Linked DNA regions of Paraburkholderia fungorum. The protein of the gene in region 1 binds, or shares a complex with, the protein of each later gene. Links are inferred from orthologs where the notes say so. Each region holds a gene or a part of one and is shown in the gene's direction. Other genes may lie near its edges. The genes, in order: secY, secG and secA.

Region 1 (3,027 bases):
GAACCCGTACAACCTCGTTCGTGCAACGCTCGACGGTCTGCGTAAGCAGTCCACGCCGGGCGACATCGCGGCGAAGCGCGGCAAGTCCGTCGAAGATATTCTGGGCTAAGGTGGACACCATGTCTGATAAAACTGTCAAGGTCCAGCTCGTCAAGAGCCTGATCGGCACCCGTGAAACGCACCGTGCTACGGTGCGTGGCTTGGGCCTGCGCCGACTCAACTCGGTTAGCGAGTTGCAGGACACGCCGGCTGTGCGCGGCATGATCAACAAGGTTTCGTACCTCGTTAAGGTCATCAGCTAAGCGGCTGACCAGGACTCAAGGAGTTGATAATGGAATTGAATAACCTGAAGCCGGCTGAAGGCGCGAAGCACGCAAAGCGTCGCGTTGGTCGCGGCATCGGCTCCGGCCTCGGCAAGACCGCTGGCCGTGGTCACAAGGGTCAGAAGTCGCGTTCGGGCGGCTTTCACAAGGTTGGCTTCGAGGGCGGTCAAATGCCGCTGCAACGTCGCCTGCCGAAGCGTGGCTTCACCTCGCTGACGAAGGAATTCGTTGGTGAAGTGCGTCTCTCTGATCTGGAAAAGCTGCCGGTCGACGAAATCGACTTGCTGGCTCTGAAGCAAGCCGGCCTGGTCGGTGAGCTGATCAAGAGCGCCAAGATCATCGCGACGGGCGAGCTCAAGCGCAAGGTCGTTGTGAAGGGTCTGGGTGCGACGAAGGGTGCGCGCGCTGCTATCGAAGCAGCCGGCGGCTCTTTTGCCGAGTAACGCGCAAGTTATTTGCCGTCACTAGCATTTGCATCGGAGAAGGTACTTGGCTAACAGCCCGAGTCTCGCAAAACCCGGTCGCAGCGCGGCGAAGTTTGGCGATCTGCGTCGGCGTGCAGTATTCCTGCTGCTGGCGTTGATCGTCTACCGTATCGGCGCGCACATTCCGGTGCCGGGTATTGACCCGGACCAGCTGGCGAAGTTGTTCCAAAGCCAGTCGGGCGGCATCCTTGGCATGTTCAACATGTTTTCGGGTGGCGCACTTTCGCGGTTCACGATTTTTGCGCTGGGGATCATGCCGTACATTTCGGCGTCGATCATCATGCAGTTGCTGGCGATTGTCTCGCCGCAGCTGGAAGCGCTGAAAAAGGAAGGGCAGGCGGGTCAGCGGAAGATTACGCAGTACACGCGTATCTTTACGGTCCTGCTGGCGACGTTCCAGGCGTTCGGCATTGCCGTCGCCCTGGAAAATCAGCCGGGCTTGGTGATCGATCCGGGAATGGTGTTTCGGTTGACGACGGTCGTGACGCTGGTGACGGGCACGATGTTCCTGATGTGGCTGGGTGAGCAGATCACGGAGCGTGGGCTTGGCAACGGTATCTCGATCATCATTTTCGGCGGTATTGCAGCGGGTTTCCCGAATGCAATCGGTGGTCTCTTCGAATTGGTGCGAACCGGCTCGATGAGCATCATCTCGGCGATTATCGTGGTCGCGCTGATTGCTGCTGTGACGTATCTGGTGGTGTTCATTGAACGCGGCCAGCGCAAGATTCTTGTGAATTACGCCAAGCGGCAAGTCGGTAACAAGATTTACGGCGGACAGTCTTCACATCTGCCGCTGAAGCTGAATATGTCGGGCGTGATTCCGCCGATCTTTGCATCGTCGATCATTCTCTTCCCGGCAACTATCCTGAACTGGTTTAGTTCGGGGTCGCGTACCAGCTGGTTCGCAGACACGTTGCACAACGTGGCCGAAGCCCTTAAGCCCGGTCAACCCGTGTACGTGTTGCTGTACGCGTTGGCGATCGTTTTCTTCTGCTTCTTCTACACCGCACTGGTGTTCAACAGCAGAGAAACGGCCGACAACCTGAAAAAGAGTGGCGCTTTCGTCCCTGGCATCCGCCCGGGCGATCAAACAGCGCGGTATATCGACCGTATCCTCACGCGTCTGACGCTGGCTGGTGCGATCTACATCGTGTTTGTTTGTCTGCTGCCCGAATTTCTGGTGCTGCGCTGGAACGTGCCGTTTTATTTTGGTGGAACGTCGCTGCTGATCATTGTCGTCGTCACAATGGATTTCATGGCGCAGGTGCAGTCGTACGTTATGTCGCAACAGTATGAATCGCTGCTTAAGAAAGCTAATTTCAAAGGCGGCGGCGTCCCGATGCGTTGAAAGGACATATGGCCAAAGACGATGTTATCCAGATGCAGGGTGAAGTCATCGAAAACCTGCCTAACGCTACCTTCAGGGTGAAGCTGGAAAACGGCCATGTCGTATTGGGACACATATCCGGCAAGATGCGGATGCACTACATCCGAATCTTGCCGGGCGACAAGGTAACGGTTGAATTGACGCCTTACGATCTGTCGCGTGCGCGGATCGTGTTCCGGGCGAAGTGATTTGAAAAAAGGGTAATATCATGAAAGTGATGGCATCGGTTAAGCGCATTTGCCGCAATTGCAAGATCATCAAGCGCAAAGGCGTTGTGCGCGTGATTTGCAGCTCTGATCCGCGCCACAAACAGCGTCAAGGCTGAACGCCGCGCTTTTTGCTGCGCTTTTTGTTTGAGGAAAAACAATGGCTCGTATCGCAGGGGTTAACATCCCGAATCACCAGCATACCGAAATCGGCCTGACGGCTATTTACGGTGTCGGCCGCACGCGCTCGCGCGACATCTGCGTCGCTGCTGGTGTGGCATTTTCGAAGAAGGTCAAAGACCTGAACGACGCAGACCTCGAAAAGCTGCGTGAAGAAGTCGGCAAGTTCATCGTTGAAGGCGATCTGCGCCGTGAAACGACGATGAACATCAAGCGCCTGATGGATCTCGGCTGCTACCGTGGCGTTCGGCATCGTAAGGGCTTGCCCCTGCGCGGCCAGCGCACGCGTACGAATGCCCGTACGCGCAAGGGTCCGCGTCGTGCAGCGCAATCGCTGAAGAAGTAAGCGGAACTGACAGTTACAGGAAAACGTAATGGCTAAGGCTTCGAACAACTCCGCGGCGCAACGCGTTCGCAAGAAGGTCAAGAAGAACGTCGCCGAG
Region 2 (2,959 bases), 2.2 Mb from region 1 along the record:
CATCTCGAAGCGGGCCGCATCAAGCCGGTGATCTATCGCGTGTTTCCCGCTGCGCAGGCCGCCGAAGCGCATGCATTGATGGAAAGCAGCACGCACGTCGGCAAGATCGTGCTCGCTTGGGGTCAGGATAGTTGACACGGTCGGTTTGACCCGATCCACCCCACGCAGTAAAATTGCGCGTTTTGCGCACGCCGAATGAATCCGAAAGGCGGACTGTAAGCGCAAACAAAGTCCGCCGCCAAGACAAGACGAGACGATGTCGAAACAACAACGAGCCAAGCTGGTAGTCGGTAACTGGAAAATGCACGGGCGTCTCGCCGCCAATGCCACGCTGTTGCAGGCTGTATCGCAAGGCGCGGGCGAATTGCCGGCCGACGTGCGCGTCGGCGTGTGTGTGCCGAGCCTTTATCTGGCGCAAACCCAGTCGTTGCTGGAAGGTGGTCGTGTCGCGTGGGGCGTGCAGGACGTGTCTGCGTTCACGCACGGCGCCTATACCGGTGAAGTGGCTGCGCCGATGGTCGTGGATTTCGGCGCCACGCTCGCGATTGTCGGGCACTCGGAACGTCGCGCCTATCATCGCGAAAGCGCTGAGCTGGTGGCGGTGAAAACGCAGCGCGCGCTGGAAGCGGGTTTGACGCCGATCGTCTGCGTCGGTGAAACGCTCGAAGAGCGCGAAGCCGGATCGACCGAGCAGGTAGTTGGTTCGCAACTCGACGAAGTGCTGGCGAAATTGTCGGTGCAGGAAGCGGCCCGCCTGGTCGTCGCGTACGAGCCGGTCTGGGCGATCGGCACGGGCAAGAGTGCATCGTCGGAGCAGGCTCAGGCCGTTCACGCGTTCCTGCGTGCGCGCCTGGCGGCGAAGGGCGAGGCAGTAGCGGATGTGCCGTTGTTGTACGGCGGCAGCGTGAAACCGGAGAACGCGGAAGAGCTGTTCCGTCAACCGGATATCGATGGCGGCCTGATTGGCGGCGCGTCGTTGAAAGACCAGGATTTCCTGGCGATCTGCAAGGCGGCGGCCGCAACGAGCGTCGCCGGTTAAGCAGGGCGCTTTGGTGGTGACTCCATCCCGTGCAACACAGCGTGTCGCGCGGTTAAATAAAGACTCAGGTGAGTGTGATGCTGTATTTGAAAACATTGATTATCGTCGTTCAGCTGTTGTCGGCACTTGGGGTCATCGGCCTTGTCTTGCTGCAACACGGCAAAGGCGCCGATATGGGCGCTGCTTTTGGTAGCGGCGCATCGGGCAGTCTGTTCGGTGCGACTGGCTCGGCAAACTTTTTGTCGCGTACAACCGCAGTGCTCGCAGCGGTATTTTTTGTCACGACGCTGACGTTGACGTACCTCGGCGCATATCGGTCGAAGCCTTCGGCAGGCTTGCTGGGCGCGGCAGTGACGGCTCCGGTTGCGGCCTCGGCAGCACCGTCGGCCTCTGCGCCGGTCGCAGGTTCGGCTGCCCTGCCGGCATCGCCTGCATCGGTCCCGGCTACCGACGTACCGAAATAAATTTCGCGGCAATTTGTCTCTTGTGCGTTGAACAATCTGTTTAAACAAGTTACAATCTAAGTCTTGAAGCGATTCGCGGGTTACAAGTTGTTTTCCCGGATTGCATGCAGTGCCGACGTGGTGAAATTGGTAGACACGCTATCTTGAGGGGGTAGTGGCGAAAGCTGTGCGAGTTCGAGTCTCGCCGTCGGCACCAAAATGTTATCTAAATGCCAGCCGCTTGCTTCAGCTTCGGCTGGCATTTTTCACTTCTGGGCACGGCTTAAGTAGGGCTTGTGGCATGTGCGTTTCGGAAGTGATTTCGCGGCAGGAGTGCTATGCTCCTGTCGGCACTCAGAACCGAACCAACCGATTGAGGATTGTCTTGAACCTCGCAGCCTATTTCCCCGTCTTGTTGTTCCTCATCGTAGGCACCGGTTTAGGCGTAGCGCTGGTCAGTATCGGTAAGATTCTTGGTCCCAACAAGCCCGATACAGAGAAGAACGCACCGTACGAGTGCGGCTTCGAAGCATTCGAAGATGCGCGCATGAAGTTCGATGTTCGCTATTACCTCGTCGCCATTCTCTTCATCATTTTCGACCTTGAAACCGCATTCCTTTTTCCGTGGGGCGTAGCTCTGCGCGACATCGGCTGGCCTGGCTTCATGGCAATGATGATTTTCCTGCTCGAATTCCTGCTGGGCTTCGCCTACATCTGGAAGAAGGGCGGCCTCGACTGGGAATGATGGATTAATCGCCGGTTTGCGTGGGTGGCCAAGGCTTGCCGCCCCGTCTGGAGTGGAAAGCAAATGAGTATCGAAGGGGTCTTGAAGGAAGGGTTTGTCACCACGACGGCTGACAAACTGATCAACTGGACGCGCACCGGCTCCCTGTGGCCGATGACGTTCGGTCTGGCGTGTTGTGCGGTCGAGATGATGCATGCGGGCGCTGCCCGTTATGACCTTGACCGCTTCGGCGTGGTGTTTCGTCCGAGTCCGCGTCAGTCGGACGTGATGATCGTCGCCGGCACGCTGTGCAACAAGATGGCGCCCGCTCTGCGCAAGGTCTACGACCAGATGGCTGAGCCGCGCTGGGTAATCTCGATGGGCTCGTGTGCGAACGGCGGCGGCTATTACCACTACTCGTATTCGGTAGTGCGTGGCTGCGACCGGATCGTTCCGGTTGACGTTTATGTGCCGGGTTGTCCGCCGACTGCGGAAGCGCTGGTGTACGGCGTGATCCAGTTGCAGGCCAAGATTCGCCGCACCAACACAATCGCCCGTCAATAAGGCCAACGCCTCCCCCACAATATGGCAAGCAAACTCGAGACCCTGAAAGCGAACCTCGAGGCGGCCTTTGGCGGCCTCCTGTTGAGCATCAACGAAGCAATCGGTGAAGTGACGATCGTCGTGAAGACGGCCGACTACCTCAACGTTGCAACCCGTCTGCGCGACGACCGTTCGCTCGGTTTCGAGCAA
Region 3 (3,473 bases), 170 kb from region 1 along the record:
CGACGCCCGCGCGCAGCGCCGCGTACGCATCCGTGCGATTCAGCACTTCGGCGACGGGCTGCGGGCGGCGCGCTTTGAACTGCTGCGGCGGCGGCCTTGAAAAGGACGGAAAACGGCTCATGTTTGTAAATAAGGGCGTGTTCGCACCCTATTGCGCGTTCACGCCGCGATTGTACCGCGCGGGATGCACGCCAGCCCGGCTCGAGTCGTACGGTCACAAGCCGACGCAGCGGGCATTGTCCACAAGGCCAACGTAGCGCCTCTGACACAGGCGCGGCCGGGGGCGCGTGCTAAAATGCCCGATTCGAATTCACTCTTGGACTAAGCCGCCGAGGCCCTTCCGACCCCGGAGCGCAGTGCATGATCCGTACGATCGGCACCGCGCAACCCAGCCGAAGCCGCGACGCAGACACCGATCCGATGACCACCGGTTTTCTACAGAAGATTTTTGGCAGCCGCAACCAGCGGCTAGTCAAGCAATATCAAAAGACCGTCGCGGCGATCAATGCGCTCGAACCGCAGATCGAGCAATTGACGGACGATCAACTGCGCGCCAAAACGGGTGAATTCCGCCAGCGCGTCGCGAGCGGCGAATCGCTCGACAAGCTGTTGCCGGAAGCCTTTGCGGTCTGCCGCGAGGCCAGCAAGCGGGTGCTGAAAATGCGCCACTTCGACGTGCAGCTGATCGGCGGCATGGTCCTGCACTACGGCAAGATCGGCGAAATGCGCACGGGCGAGGGCAAGACCCTTGTCGCTACGCTGCCGGTGTATCTGAATGCGTTGTCGGGCCGCGGCGTGCACGTCGTCACGGTCAACGATTACCTGGCACAGCGCGACGCCGAATGGATGGCGCGTCTGTACAACTTCCTCGGTCTGTCGGTGGGTATCAACCTGTCGCAGATGGACCACGAGGCGAAGCAGCAGGCCTACGCTGCCGACATCACGTACGGCACGAATAACGAATTCGGCTTCGACTACCTGCGCGACAACATGGTCTACGAGACCGACGCGCGCGTGCAGCGAGCGCTGAATTTCGCGGTGGTCGACGAGGTCGACTCGATCCTGATCGACGAAGCCCGTACGCCGCTGATCATCTCCGGCCAGGCCGAAGATCACACCGAACTCTACGTGCGCATGAATGCGCTGCCGCCGCTGCTCGAACGCCAGATCGGCGAAGAAAAGGCGGACGGCACCGGCGTCGAAAAGCCGGGCGATTACACGCTGGACGAGAAAGGCCGTCAGGTTTTCCTGACCGAATCGGGCCACGAAAAGGCCGAGCGTCTGCTCGCCGAGTGGGGCCTGATCGGCGAAGGCGAGAGCCTTTACGCGCCGCAAAACATCACGCTGATGCACCACGTGTACGCAGCATTGCGCGCACACACGCTGTTCTTCAAAGACCAGCATTACGTGGTGCAGAACAACGAAGTGGTGATCGTCGACGAATTCACCGGCCGTCTGATGTCGGGTCGTCGCTGGTCGGATGGCCTGCACCAGGCCGTCGAGGCGAAGGAACACGTCAAGATCCAGAGCGAGAATCAGACGCTCGCGTCGATCACGTTCCAGAACTACTTCCGCATGTACGCGAAGCTGTCCGGCATGACCGGTACGGCGGATACGGAAGCGTACGAATTCAACGAGATCTACGGTCTCGAAACGGTCGTGATCCCGACCAATCGTCCTCCGAAGCGGATCGACAAGCAGGATCAGATCTACAAGACCGCCAAAGAGCGTTATGACGCGGTGATCCGCGACATTCGCGACTGCTATGAGCGCGGTCAGCCGGTGCTGGTCGGTACGACGTCGATTGAAAACTCGGAACTGCTGTCGCATCTGCTGAAGCAGGCCGGTTTGTCGCACGAGGTGCTGAACGCGAAGCAGCACGCACGTGAAGCGGAAATCGTTGCCGAAGCGGGCCGTCCGAAACGCATCACGATCGCTACCAACATGGCCGGTCGCGGTACGGACATCGTGCTCGGCGGCAATGCAGAAAAGCAGGCGTCGTTCCTCGAAAAGGACGAAACGCTCTCCGACGACGAAAAGCAGCGCCGTATCGCGAAGATTCACGACGAGTGGCAAGCGCTGCACGATCAGGTGAAGGCCGCTGGCGGTCTGCACATTATCGGCACCGAACGTCACGAATCGCGCCGCATCGACAACCAGCTGCGCGGCCGTGCCGGCCGTCAGGGCGACCCGGGTTCGTCGCGCTTCTATCTTTCGCTGGAAGATCCGCTGCTGCGCATTTTCGCGGGCGACCGCGTGCGCGCAATCATGGATCGCCTGAAGATGCCGGAAGGCGAGGCGATCGAAGCGGGCATCGTGTCGCGCTCCATCGAATCGGCGCAGCGTAAAGTTGAAGCGCGCAACTTCGACGTTCGCAAGCAATTGCTCGAATACGACGATGTGTCGAACGATCAGCGCAAGGTGATCTACCAGCAGCGCAATGAATTGCTCGAAGCGAACGACATCACGGAAACCATCGGCGCAATGCGTCATGGCGTGATCGCCGATATCGTTCATCAGTTCGTGCCGGCAGGCAGCATCGAAGAACAGTGGGACGTGCCTGAACTCGAAGAAGTGCTGCGCAACGAATGGCAGCTCGACCTCGCGATCCAGGAAATGATCAACGAGTCGAATTCGATCAGCGCGGACGAAATTCTCGAAGCAGTCGAAGCCGCAGCGGACGAAGCGTACGAAGCAAAGGTCGAACTGGTCGGCCGCGAGTCGTTCAGCTCGTTCGAACGCTCGATCATGCTGCAAACGCTGGACCGTAGCTGGCGCGAACATCTGGCTGCGCTCGACCACCTGCGTCAGGGCATCCATCTGCGCGGTTACGCGCAGAAGAATCCGAAGCAGGAATACAAGCGCGAGGCGTTCGAACTGTTCGCCGCGATGCTCGACGCCGTGAAGCTCGAAGTCACCCGCGTGGTGATGAACGTGCAGATCCAGTCGCCGGAACAGTTGGAAGACGTAGCCGATCAGTTGGAAGAGCAGGGCGGCCATCTCGAGAACGTCGAGTTTCGCCACGCCGAGTTCGCTGAAGCGGCAGCCGCAGCGGCCGTGCCGGTTGCGGCAGAAGCAGCGACCGCTGCGATGATCGGCGACGCGATGAGCCACGGCTCGTCGTCGCAAGTCACAGCCAACGTGAGCGCGGACAACGTGCCGAAGGTCGGCCGTAACGACCCGTGCCCATGCGGCAGCGGCAAGAAGTACAAGCAGTGCCACGGCAAGATCGTGTAATGCCGAAAGCGGCGCGCTCCCGAGCGCGCCGCGTCGTTTCATCCTGTGCTTCGCTGTAGTTTCGCATCAGATTTCGCGGTGGTTCGGCAACCTGCCCGAGCCATCAGTTTCCGTTTCCCTAATGCCGGCGCCTGCCGGCATTTTCTTCGACAGGTCGCGACCATGGCTGTCAATTTCCCTTCGATCGATCCCGCTCAACTCCACCCTGTCGCCGGCGTTTCGCTTGGCTGGGCAGA

The links.
Region 2: secY (region 1) and secG share a complex: the UniProt entries of both Escherichia coli proteins name them as parts of the sec protein translocase complex. The link is inferred for Paraburkholderia fungorum from one-to-one orthologs.
Region 3: the proteins of secY (region 1) and secA are in contact, whole or in part, in a crystal structure (PDB 3DIN), measured with the Thermotoga maritima proteins. The link is inferred for Paraburkholderia fungorum from one-to-one orthologs. Residues at the interface, in WP_004081795.1 of Thermotoga maritima: Glu108, Gly109, Glu110, Glu111, Ala236, Glu237, Arg238, Arg239, Ile240, Thr241, Ile242, Gln243, Tyr244, Ala245, Arg246, Arg247, Val248, Thr249, Gly250, Arg251, Arg252, Val253, Tyr254, Gly256, Ala257, Ser258, Thr259, Tyr260, Leu261, Pro262; in WP_004082002.1 of Thermotoga maritima: Glu261, Ala262, Arg263, Lys300, Ala301, Arg302, Thr303, Ile304, Ile305, Leu323, Tyr324, Asp325, Pro326, Val329, Ser330, Tyr333, Ile336, Lys340, Phe345, Val349, Glu363, Phe364, Tyr374, Ser375, Gly376, Gly377, Glu393, Ile395, Thr482, Ser483.

Annotation. Positions count from the first base shown.
Region 1 is NZ_FNKP01000001.1:3,619,429-3,622,455, reverse strand. Bases 110-2,985 are described here. They hold secY (preprotein translocase subunit SecY), read left to right. Parts: upstream 110-812; coding sequence 813-2,159; downstream 2,160-2,985. Other genes in these bases: rpsK (30S ribosomal protein S11), read left to right, coding at 2,959-2,985; rpsM (30S ribosomal protein S13), read left to right, coding at 2,565-2,930; rpmJ (50S ribosomal protein L36), read left to right, coding at 2,407-2,523; infA (translation initiation factor IF-1), read left to right, coding at 2,168-2,386; rplO (50S ribosomal protein L15), read left to right, coding at 332-766. Outside these bases: rpsE (30S ribosomal protein S5), read left to right, coding at 1-109; more of rpsK, read left to right, coding at 2,986-3,027. UniProt on the Escherichia coli protein: The central subunit of the protein translocation channel SecYEG. Consists of two halves formed by TMs 1-5 and 6-10.
Region 2 is NZ_FNKP01000001.1:1,434,448-1,437,406, forward strand. The notes cover bases 2-2,809. They hold secG (preprotein translocase subunit SecG), read left to right. Parts: upstream 2-1,116; coding sequence 1,117-1,503; downstream 1,504-2,809. Other genes in these bases: BLS41_RS06330 (NAD(P)H-quinone oxidoreductase), read left to right, coding at 2-135; tpiA (triose-phosphate isomerase), read left to right, coding at 257-1,039; BLS41_RS06350 (NADH-quinone oxidoreductase subunit A), read left to right, coding at 1,868-2,227; BLS41_RS06355 (NuoB/complex I 20 kDa subunit family protein), read left to right, coding at 2,291-2,770; BLS41_RS06360 (NADH-quinone oxidoreductase subunit C), read left to right, coding at 2,792-2,809. Also shown: more of BLS41_RS06330, read left to right, coding at 1-1; more of BLS41_RS06360, read left to right, coding at 2,810-2,959. UniProt on the Escherichia coli protein: Subunit of the protein translocation channel SecYEG. Overexpression of some hybrid proteins has been thought to jam the protein secretion apparatus resulting in cell death; while this may be true it also results in FtsH-mediated degradation of SecY.
Region 3 is NZ_FNKP01000001.1:3,448,675-3,452,147, reverse strand. Bases 116-3,437 are described here. They hold secA (preprotein translocase subunit SecA), read left to right. Parts: upstream 116-420; coding sequence 421-3,237; downstream 3,238-3,437. Other genes in these bases: argJ (bifunctional glutamate N-acetyltransferase/amino-acid acetyltransferase ArgJ), read left to right, coding at 3,400-3,437; BLS41_RS15320 (DciA family protein), read right to left, coding at 116-121. Also shown: more of BLS41_RS15320, read right to left, coding at 1-115; more of argJ, read left to right, coding at 3,438-3,473. UniProt on the Escherichia coli protein: Required for protein export, interacts with the SecYEG preprotein conducting channel.